DNA from 2 places in the Mesorhizobium sp. WSM4871 genome. Region 1 is predicted to be linked to the other one. Evidence: predicted binding sites of a transcription regulator. Region 1 holds the regulator's gene; the other holds the start of a gene.

Region 1 (5,168 bases):
GATAGGGCACCAGCACCACCAGAAGGACGACCACGGTGATCGTGACCAGGATGCCGTAGTCGGCCAGCGTAATGGTCTTCAGATCGACGATGGTCGGGGTGATGGCGAGGTAGAAGATCATCGTCTTCGGATTGCCGAGGGTGACGGCAAGGCCGGCGACGAAGCTCGATACCAGCCCGCCCTTGCCCTTCCTGGCTTCAACCGTTTCGGGCGTGATGCCGCTCGTCCAGAACCGCCAGCCGAGGAAGGCAAGATAGGCAACGCCGAACCATTTGATCGCCAGGAACACCATGCCGAAGGTCTGCGCGACAAAAGCGAGGCCGAGCACCACGGCGGTGAGATAGATAAGATCGGCGAGCATCAGCCCGAACGACATCGCCAGCGAAGAGCGGAAGCCGGAGCCGAGCGCACGCGCCACCAGCGCGGTGACGCCAGGACCGGGAATGGCGGCGGCGATACCGAGGGCAGCACTGTAGGCGAGGAATCCTGCAAGGGTCATGGTCAGCCTTGTCGCACAAAGGTGGGCTGGCGTGAATTCGCTGACGGCCGGATTCGATTGCACCAGCGGTGCAAACCGCCGGTCAGGACCGGTGGGCGTCGTAAGTCACGCGCCAGATGGTGCCGTTGCCGTCCTCGGTGACGATCAACGCGCCGTCTTTGGCCACCGCGACACCGACCGGGCGGCCCCAGACTTCGTCGTCGGAGACAACGAAGCCGGTCATGAAATCCTCATACTCGCCGGTCGGCTTGCCATCCCTGAACTTCAGCCGGACGACCTTGTAGCCGGTCCTGACGCCGCGGTTCCACGAACCGTGCAAGGCTACGAAAGCATCCCCCTCATAGTCGGATGGGAAGCCCTTGCCGTCATAAAAGACGATGTTGAGCGGCGCCGAATGCGCCTGCATCAGCACGTCGGGAACGATGGTTTTGTCGGCAAGGTCGGGCCGCTCGCCCTTGCGGCGCGGATCCTCGTTGTTGCCGATATAGTACCAGGGCCAGCCGTAGAAGCCGCCTTCCCGGACGGTCGTTGCAAATTCGAACGGCACATTGTCGCCCAGCGAGTCGCGCTCGTTGACGACGCACCACAAGGCGCCCGTCGCCGGCTGGATGGTCATGCCCGCGCAGTTGCGCAGGCCGGTGGCCACGACCCGCCTGTTCTTGCCGTCCGGATCGAAGGCCAGCACATCGGCGCGGCCATCCTCCATGCCCCAGGCCGCGCCCAGCGGCTTCGACTTCACCCAGGCGTCGAGGCCGCCTTCCGGTTCCTTCCCCATGCCCTCCTCGCCCACATTCGAGTAGGAGCCGACCGAGAAATAGAGCGTCTTGCCGTCCTGCGAGAAGGCAATGTCGCGGGTCCAATGGCTCTTCCTGGGAATGTTATCGACGATGGTCTCCGGGTCACCCCGGGCTTTCAGGTCACCATTGCGATAGGCAAAGCGCACGACGCCGTTGCTGTTGGCGATATAGACCCACTGCGGATTGTCGCCCGGGGGATAAAAGGCAATGCCATAGGGCCGGGTGAGATTATTGGCGAAGATCGCCGTCTCGGCGGGTCGCGCGCTGCCTTCGGCGAGGCGATAGAGGCGTATCTGGTTGTCATTGCTGTTGGCCACGAACAGGTCGCCGTTCGGGGCAACGCGGACAACACGCGGATTGATGATGCCGGAGGCGATCATTTCCGCCGAAAAGCCCGGCGGCAGGATCGGCTTGGCTTCTTCAGGCCGCTGCGCCACGCCGGGGCTGTTCGAGGCGGATTCGGTAATGAATGGCGCCTGCAGATCCTCAGGCCGGATCAGGCGGCGCACCCCCGGCCGGTCGGCGTGCCAGTCGCCGAAGGCAGCTTCGCCCTTCAGCAGCGGCTCAGCCGCCTGCTGAGCAAAAGCGGCTGTCGCGACAAGCAGGACGGCGCCCAAAAGACCGGCAAATCGGATCATCCTGCCTCCAGCGTCAACTTCCCTTCATGCATGTCGTCATCGCAGAACCGCCGCACACTTTGCGCGACATGCAACTTTTGCGCGACATGCATTAGAACGAGGAACGGGCAGAAGCCGTTCCGCGCTTGACCCTTGCCTCACATCCCCGCGGCGTAAAAATCATCGTCAAGGCGCTTTTCCAGCGTGACGAGGTCATCCGGCAATGGCAGGCCCATGGCGCGCATTTCCCTCAGCTTTTCGCGCAGCTGCTCCTGGATCTCATGCTGGTCCTCGGGCTGATTGACCATTTCTTCCAGCAACAGGCTGATCTGGGCCTTGAATGATTCCAGCGCCATTGTTCTTCTCCTTACCGCAGCATCCGGGAAATAAGCTGGGCCGTATAGTCGACCATCGGTACTATGCGCGCATAGTTCAGCCGGGTCGGGCCGATCACGCCAAGCGCACCGATGACGCGAGCGTCCTTGTCGCGATAGGGCGCCACCACCAGCGACGAGCCCGACAGCGAAAACAGCTTGTTTTCCGAGCCGATGAAGATGCGAACGCCCGGCCCGTCCTCGGCGAGGTCTAGCAGCTGGATCAGCCCGTCCTGCGTTTCCAGGTCCTCGAACAGATGCCTGAGCAGTTCGATGTCGGCCTGGGCGGTGACGTTTTCCAGGAGATTGGCGCGGCCGCGCACGATGAGCCGCGCCGGCAGGCCGCTTTCGGCGCCGGCCCAAACCGCCAGGCCCTTCTCGACCAAATCCTGCGACAACGTGTCGAGGGCGGCTCTCGTCTCTTCCTTGATGCGGGCGATCTCGATGCGTGCCTCGGCCAGCGTGCGGCCGCGGATATGGGCGTTGAGGAAGTTCGACGCCTCATGCAATTGCGAGACGGTGATGCCGGCGGGCAGGTCGACGACGCGATTTTCGACGTCGCCGTTCTGCGAGACCAGCACGGCCAGCGCCTTGGTCGGCTCGAGCTGGATGAATTCGATATGTTTCAGCGCCACTTCGTTCTTGGCGGCGAGCACCAGGCCGGCGCCGCGCGACATGCCGGACAGCATCTGGCTGGCTTCGGTGAGCATATGCTCCAGCGTCGCGCCCGAGCCGGAAGCCCGCACCTGCGCCTCGATGATGCGGCGCTCCTCGTCGGAAAGGTCGCCAAGCTCCATGAAGGCGTCGACGAAGAAGCGCAGGCCGGCCTGCGTCGGCAACCGGCCGGCCGAGATATGCGGCGCGTAAATCAGTCCGAGATGCTCGAGGTCGCTCATCACGTTGCGGATGGTGGCCGGCGACAGTGACGACGGCAGGATCCGCGACAGGCTGCGCGAGCCAACCGGTTCGCCGTCCCTGAGATAGGAATCGACAATGCGCCGGAAAATATCGCGCGAGCGCATATCAAGCGATTGGAGTGCTGGCGACTGAAGCACGGGAGACTGGGACGCGGGATCGACTGCCTTGGTCATTCGGGCCAAAAACCTCCGATATCAAGGATATAGAGTTCGGCGGTGTCAGCGCAACCCGGTTGCTTCAGCGAGACCCGGTCCATTTTCCTTTGCGCCCTGCGCGCCGTGCGGTTACAAGCCGGCCACGATTCCAGAAATAACAAGAAAGAAGCCCCGAATGCGCCCTTCCAAACGCCAACCCGACGAAATGCGCGCGATCTCCTTCGAGCGCGGCGTTTCCAAGCATGCGGAAGGCTCATGCCTGGTGAAATTCGGCGACACGCATGTTTTGTGCACGGCCAGCCTTGAGGAGAAGGTGCCGGGCTGGATGCGCAATTCCGGCAAGGGCTGGGTGACGGCCGAGTATGGCATGCTGCCGCGTTCGACCGGCGAGCGCATGCGCCGCGAGGCCTCCGCCGGCAAGCAGGGCGGGCGCACGCTGGAAATCCAGCGGCTGATCGGCCGTTCGCTGCGCGCCGTGGTCGATCTGCAGGCGCTGGGCGAGCAGCAGATCACCGTCGACTGCGACGTGATCCAGGCCGATGGCGGCACGCGCACCGCCTCGATAACCGGCGGTTGGGTGGCGCTGTACGACTGCCTGCGCTGGATGGAAGCTCGACAGATGGCCAGCGTCGCCAAGGTGCTGAAGGACCATGTCGCGGCGATCTCCTGCGGCATTCATGACGGCCAGCCGGTGATCGACCTCGATTATATCGAGGATTCCTCGGCCGGCACCGACGCCAATTTCGTCATGACCGGCAAGGGCGGCATCGTCGAGATCCAGGGCACGGCCGAGGGCGAGCCTTTCTCGGAAGAGCAGTTCGCGGCGCTGATGGGCCTGGCCAAGAAAGGCATCCAGCGTCTGGTCAGCTTGCAGCAGATGGCCGTGGTGTAGGCTTTCAATGCCGAGCCTGGACACCCCCCTCTGGCCTGCCGGCCATCTTCCCCGCAAGGGGGGAGATCGGGTGTCATCGCGGCTTTCGCCAATCTCCAACGTTGCAAAGCGGGCGCTAGCCTCGAAGCCGCTGATCTCCCCCCTTGCGGGGAAGATGGCTGGCAGGCCAGAGGGGGGTGCCTCGTGACGCCCTCTGCAATCCTGGAATCTGCCCTCTACGTCACCGACCTTGCCGACGCCGAATCCTTCTATCGCGATGTGCTCGGCCTCGATCTGCTGGGCAAGATCGACGGCCGCCATCTCTTCTTCCGCTGCGGATCCGGTGTGCTGCTGATCTTCAATGCCGAGGCGACGAAAGTGCCGCCGGCGCCCGACGCCAGGCTGAAAGTGCCGCCGCACGGCACGGTCGGTGAAGGCCACCTCTGCTTTGCCGCAAGCGCGGACGAGATCGTGCGCTGGAAGGCACATCTGGAGCGCAAGAAAATCGCCATCGAAAGCGAGTTCGAATGGCCGCAAGGCGGGCGCTCCATCTATATTCGCGATCCCTCCGGCAATTCGATCGAATTCGCCGAACCGAGAATCTGGGGCATCTGATGCATGCGCTGAACGGACAGAAAATCGTCGTCGCCAGCCACAATGAAGGCAAGCTGCGCGAATTCGCCGACCTGATGGCGCCCTTCGGTTTCGAAGCGAAGTCGGCAAAGGAGTTTGGCCTGCCGGAACCGGACGAGACCGGCACCACCTTTGAGGAGAACGCCTATATCAAGGCTTTTGCCGCCGCCCAGGCGACCGGCCTGCCAGCCTTGTCGGACGATTCCGGCCTGTGCGTCGACGCGCTTGACGGCGCGCCCGGCGTCTACACCGCCAATTGGGCCGAAACCCCGGATGGTTCGCGCGACTTCGGCATGGCCATGCA
Region 2 (5,168 bases), on a different contig from region 1:
GGGAGCGTCACGGTGAGCACGCCGTTGTGGAAGGCGGCGTTCACCTTCTCCTCCTCGACCTCGTAGCCAAGCGGAATGCGCCGTTCGAAGCGGCCGTAGAACCGCTCGGAGAAGTGCCTGTCCTTGTCCTCGGTCTCGGACCGCTTCTCGCCACGCAACGTCAGCACGCCGTCGTCGAGCATAAGCTCGACGTCTTTTTCATCCATGCCGGGGATTTCGGCAATTACGCGGATCTCCTTCTCGCCATCGGAGATTTCAACGCTTGGCCAGTTGGCGCGCGCCGACGAAAATCCGCGGAGCGAGGGCATCCGCGTTTCGAAACCGCGGAACGCCTCGTCGATCATGCGGTTCATCTCGCGATGCAACGCCATGAACGGATCGCGGTCGTCGTCACGATAGAGGGTGGGAACCGGACTATTCTCCCGGCCCCATGGGATGAGATCACGAATAGCCATTGGTGTTTTCCTTTCTCGATTGGTTGTGTCGAAGGCGTCGTCAGACCGCCTTCTCTCAGGCGGCCTGCTTCTCGACCTGTCGCGCCTTCGGCGCACTGTCCTCCTTGGCGATTGCGATACGACGCGGCTTCATCTCCTCGGGTACTTCGCGCACGAGGTCGATCGTCAGCAGGCCGTTGTTTAGCGAGGCGCCGGTGACCACCATATGGTCGGCAAGCTCGAAGCGCCGTGTGAACGGCCGCAACGGCAGGCCGCGATGCAGATACTGCACCTTGTCCTGTTCCTTGCGCTCGCCCGACACCACGAGAAGGTTCGGCTCGTGGCTGATATCGAGATCGTCTTCAGAAAAGCCGGCGACGGCGATCTTCACGCGATAGCTGTTCTCGTCGCTTCGCTCGATGTCATACGGCGGCCAGCTGTCAACTGCCTGAGGCGCGTTTTCCAGCAGGTTGAAGACGCGGTCGAAGCCGATGCTCGACCGATAGAGCGGGGAAAAGTCAAATGCGTTTCTCATAGCTACATCCTCCATTGAGCAACATAGGTACGAGGAGCGCCAAAGAGCTTTGGCGCCCCTTGGGTTTCTGCCGGCCCCGTTGGGCGGCCGGCACTGTCGATTTGGATATTGTGAGCCCGGAATCAAGACCAGATTCAATGCCGCTGGACGATTTTTTTGTTGCAACATTGTGGCCGGCAATGCCGGTCTCAACCGTCATCAAGGATCGCGCCGGCACGCTGCATGGAGGATATCAAGTCCATGACACGCGACGACATCATTTCGGTGCTGGTGGACGACGCCGTCATCGCCGACATCGCCCCGACCAGTGTCCTCTGCCGCCGCCAAAGAGTGGCTGATCGGGCTCCTCGAACCCATGCCGACAACATATAAAAGTTGGCGCCAGGAGACTTGAAGCGCACCGAGGAAGGAACCATCTCGTCGACCGGTGCCGACATCGGCCACCGGTTTACTTGCTCTACTTGCTCTAGAAACGGAAGAAGAAGGAGGAAGTGATGAACGACGTCCCGTTTTCCGAGCCGATCACGCTCAAGCTGCAATCCGACGGAGAGCGCAAGGTCGCCAGCAGCTGGGAAGCCATCGAATGCATGCAGCAGTGGCCGCAATGGGCGCGCGACCGAAGCTGGCGCGCAGCCTATCGCGCCTGCCGCGACGCTCTCGACGGCTGGCGTACGGGGCGCGAGGCCCGCACAGCCTTCGTCAAGGCGGCTCGCGCGGCCGGATTGCTTGTCCGCGGCCGTAAGTCTGCCTGACCGGCCATTGCCCGCATCGCGGGGGGCGGCTGACGCCGCCGGATCCGTCCTCAGGCCATTTGGCAATTATTGAAGGGTGACTACACCGTCCACAGACCGCCATTCGGAAGGTTGAATCAGGCGGTGATGGGCGACGCGCACGGAATGCAGCGGACCTTCGATCTCGCGCTCCCAATACTCGAGGAAATGTTTCAGCGTCGGGAAATCGGGGGCGATGTCGTATTCCTGCCAGACGAAAAGCTGCAGCAGGCTCCGATGGTCGGGAAGGCGGTAATGGATCTCCGCCGTCGTAAGTCCGAAGCCCTGCATCTGAAGCTGGAACTCCCTGCTGACCATACGCGTCTCCTTTCAACATCAACTGAAGTTGTCGGCGCTCATACCGCCGAAAATCGAACAACGCTCCGGCTCGGCGGGCCGTTCCATGCCATTCCGGTCAAGCTGCTGCAGGGCTTCCATGATTGTGTCGAAAAGTATCGGCCGTTCGGCGCCGGGCGGTTGGCGCAGTGACGGCATGCATTCGACCGCGCAGGCGTCGGATGCCCATGATGCGAGAATGGCGCGCTTTTCGAAGACATCGAGATTGCCGTCGCTCAGCACATCCGTCGGGTGCTTGAAGAATCGTGCCGGATCCAGAAGGCGGTTCAGATCCGATGTTTCAGTCGACATGGAAGGGACGATTGTCGAGAGGTGGTCTTCCATTGCTATTCTCCGCTCGCAATAAACTCCTCGGCTTGGGTATATCGGGGCCGTCGCGCCGGCTCCGCTTTCGGCAATATCTTGCAATGCGCCGGGCCGATTTCAAGTCGCCAAATGACAAATAACCGCATGATTACAGTGCATTGGCACTCGACCATACCGAGTGCCAAAAAATTTTCGAAATCCTCTTGAAACCCGTTATTGGCAGACTAACTCGATATGCGCGCGATGCCCGAACAGGGGTCACGCACCGTCGCGTCGACCGTTGTGCCGGTCGGCCGCGAAGGGAGGTCCAAGAAAACCTGTTTGTCCTATGAGGAGAACAACATGACGTTCCGCCCATTGCATGACCGTATCCTAGTTCGCCGCATCGAGGTCGACGAGAAGACCGCCGGTGGCATCATCATTCCCGACACCGCCAAGGAAAAGCCGCAGGAGGGCGAGGTCATCGCCGCCGGATCGGGCGCGCGTGACGAGGCCGGCCAGCTACAGCCTCTCGATGTCAAGGTCGGCGATCGCATCCTGTTCGGCAAGTGGTCCGGCACCGAGATCAAGCTCGACGGCGAGGACCTGCTCATCATGAAGGAGAGCGACGTGCTGGGCGTGATCGACGCCAGCGCCGAAGTGAAGAAGGCCGCCTGAGCGGGGCCGGACAAGCAATCAGTCAACGAAAAGCTGCCTAATCGAAGGAGTGATCCATGGCTGCCAAGGAAGTGAAATTCCATACCGAAGCCCGCGAGAAAATGCTGCGCGGCGTCGACATCCTCGCCAACGCGGTGAAGGTCACGCTCGGCCCCAAAGGCCGCAACGTCGTCATCGACAAGTCGTTCGGCGCCCCGCGCATCACCAAGGACGGCGTCACCGTCGCCAAGGAAATCGAGCTTGAGGACAAGTTCGAAAACATGGGCGCGCAGATGGTGCGCGAAGTCGCTTCGAAGACCAACGACATCGCCGGCGACGGCACCACGACCGCGACGGTTCTGGCGCAGTCGATCGTCAGGGAAGGGGCCAAGGCGGTGGCCTCGGGCATGAACCCGATGGACCTGAAGCGCGGCATCGACAAGGCGGTCGACGCCGTTGTCGCCGAACTCAAAGCCAATGCCAGGAAGGTGACCAGGAACGACGAGATCGCCCAGGTCGGCGCCATCTCGGCCAATGGCGATGCCGAGATCGGCCGCTTCCTCGCCGAGGCGATGGAAAAGGTCGGTAATGAGGGCGTCATCACGGTCGAGGAGGCCAAGACCGCCGAGACCGAGCTCGAAGTCGTCGAAGGCATGCAGTTCGACCGCGGCTATCTCTCGCCCTATTTCATCACCAACCAGGACAAGATGCGCGTCGAGCTCGATGAACCCTATGTGCTGATCCACGAAAAGAAACTCTCAAACCTGCAGGCCATGCTTCCGGTGCTCGAAGCTGCCGTGCAATCGGGCAAGCCGCTGCTGATCATTGCCGAGGACGTCGAGGGCGAGGCTCTGGCGACGCTCGTCGTCAACAAGCTGCGCGGCGGGCTGAAGGTCGCGGCCGTCAAGGCGCCGGGCTTCGGCGATCGCCGCAAGGCCATGCTGGAGGACATCGCCATCCTGACCGGCGGAACGGCGATCTCGGAAGACTTGGGCATCAAGCTGGAGAACGTGACGCTGGAGATGCTTGGCCGCGCCAAGAAGGTGGTGATCGAGAAGGAGAACACCACCGTCGTCGATGGCGCCGGTCGCAAGGGCGAAATCCAGGGACGCATCACCCAAATCAAGGCGCAGATCGAGGAGACCACCTCCGACTACGACCGCGAAAAGCTGCAGGAGCGGCTGGCCAAGCTCGCCGGGGGTGTCGCCGTGATCCGCGTTGGCGGTTCGACGGAGGTCGAGGTCAAGGAGCGCAAGGACCGGGTGGACGACGCCTTGCACGCGACCCGCGCGGCGGTCGAGGAAGGCGTTCTGCCCGGCGGCGGCGTGGCGTTGCTGAGGGCGGCGAAGGCGCTGGACGGAATCCTGGTCGACAACCCCGACCAGAAGACCGGTGTCGAGATCGTGCGTCGCGCGATCGAAGCGCCGGTGCGCCAGATCGCCGAGAACGCCGGCGCCGAAGGCTCGATCATCGTCGGCAAGCTGCGCGAAAAGACCGATTTCGGCTATGGCTGGAACGCCCAGACCAATGAGTTCGGCGATCTCTATGGGCAGGGCGTGATCGACCCGGCCAAGGTCGTGCGCACGGCTCTGCAGGACGCCGCGTCCGTCGCCGGACTGCTCGTCACCACGGAGGCGATGGTGGCCGAGAAGCCGAAGAAGGAAGCGGCTGCTCCGGCGATGCCCGGCGGTGGCGGCATGGACTTCTGAGGTCCAGACTTCGAGGACAAACGGGCCGTGCCCGCTGGTGGGCACGGCCCTGCGTGACCAATATCTGCAGGTGTTGCCATGGATATGATGAACAGTTTTGGACACATCGCGGCGCCAACCCTTCCGAAAACCGATTTCAACTATGAGACGGAGTGCAAGACGGCGCTGGCGCCGCTTGTCGACGGATTGCTGGACGCGGTGGAGTCGGCCGGCTGGGACCGCCGCAAGGCGACCTACACGCTAATGTTTCTGTCGGCTCGGCGATTGGGAACCGGCAAGGAGGAGCGAAAATGATTGCGGCGCGCATGCGTGAATGCCTGCGCCTGCTGAGGTGGTCGGAATCCGATTTTGCCGAAGAGGTTGGCTATCCGGTTGCAACGGCAAGAAACTGGCTCTGGGGGCGCGAGCGTCCACCGCTGGG

The links. Region 1 encodes HrcA, which represses chaperone genes, less so after heat shock. Its sites were predicted from a motif close to GTTAGCACTCNCNNNNNGNGAGTGCTAAC; they were not measured.
Region 2: a site for HrcA is predicted at 2,560-2,588, ahead of AC0L2H_RS11385 (co-chaperone GroES). Genes of this name have one in related genera too.

What each region holds. Positions count from the first base shown of each region.
Region 1 is NZ_JBVVPU010000008.1:38,822-43,989, forward strand. Features, by position in the region: gene AC0L2H_RS17330 (LysE family translocator) at 1-499, opposite strand, end outside; gene AC0L2H_RS17335 (PQQ-dependent sugar dehydrogenase) at 582-1,934, opposite strand; gene AC0L2H_RS17340 (hypothetical protein) at 2,072-2,269, opposite strand; gene hrcA (heat-inducible transcriptional repressor HrcA) at 2,281-3,378, opposite strand; gene rph (ribonuclease PH) at 3,536-4,252, shown strand; gene AC0L2H_RS17355 (VOC family protein) at 4,436-4,846, shown strand; gene rdgB (RdgB/HAM1 family non-canonical purine NTP pyrophosphatase) at 4,846-5,168, shown strand, end outside.
Region 2 is NZ_JBVVPU010000004.1:414,633-419,800, forward strand. Features, by position in the region: gene AC0L2H_RS11355 (Hsp20/alpha crystallin family protein) at 1-455, opposite strand, end outside; gene AC0L2H_RS11360 (Hsp20 family protein) at 511-969, opposite strand; gene AC0L2H_RS11365 (hypothetical protein) at 1,210-1,341, shown strand; gene AC0L2H_RS11370 (DUF982 domain-containing protein) at 1,464-1,721, shown strand; gene AC0L2H_RS11375 (usg protein) at 1,788-2,057, opposite strand; gene AC0L2H_RS11380 (hypothetical protein) at 2,076-2,504, opposite strand; gene AC0L2H_RS11385 (co-chaperone GroES) at 2,745-3,059, shown strand; gene groL (chaperonin GroEL) at 3,116-4,747, shown strand; gene AC0L2H_RS11395 (hypothetical protein) at 4,826-5,041, shown strand; gene AC0L2H_RS11400 (DUF982 domain-containing protein) at 5,038-5,168, shown strand, end outside.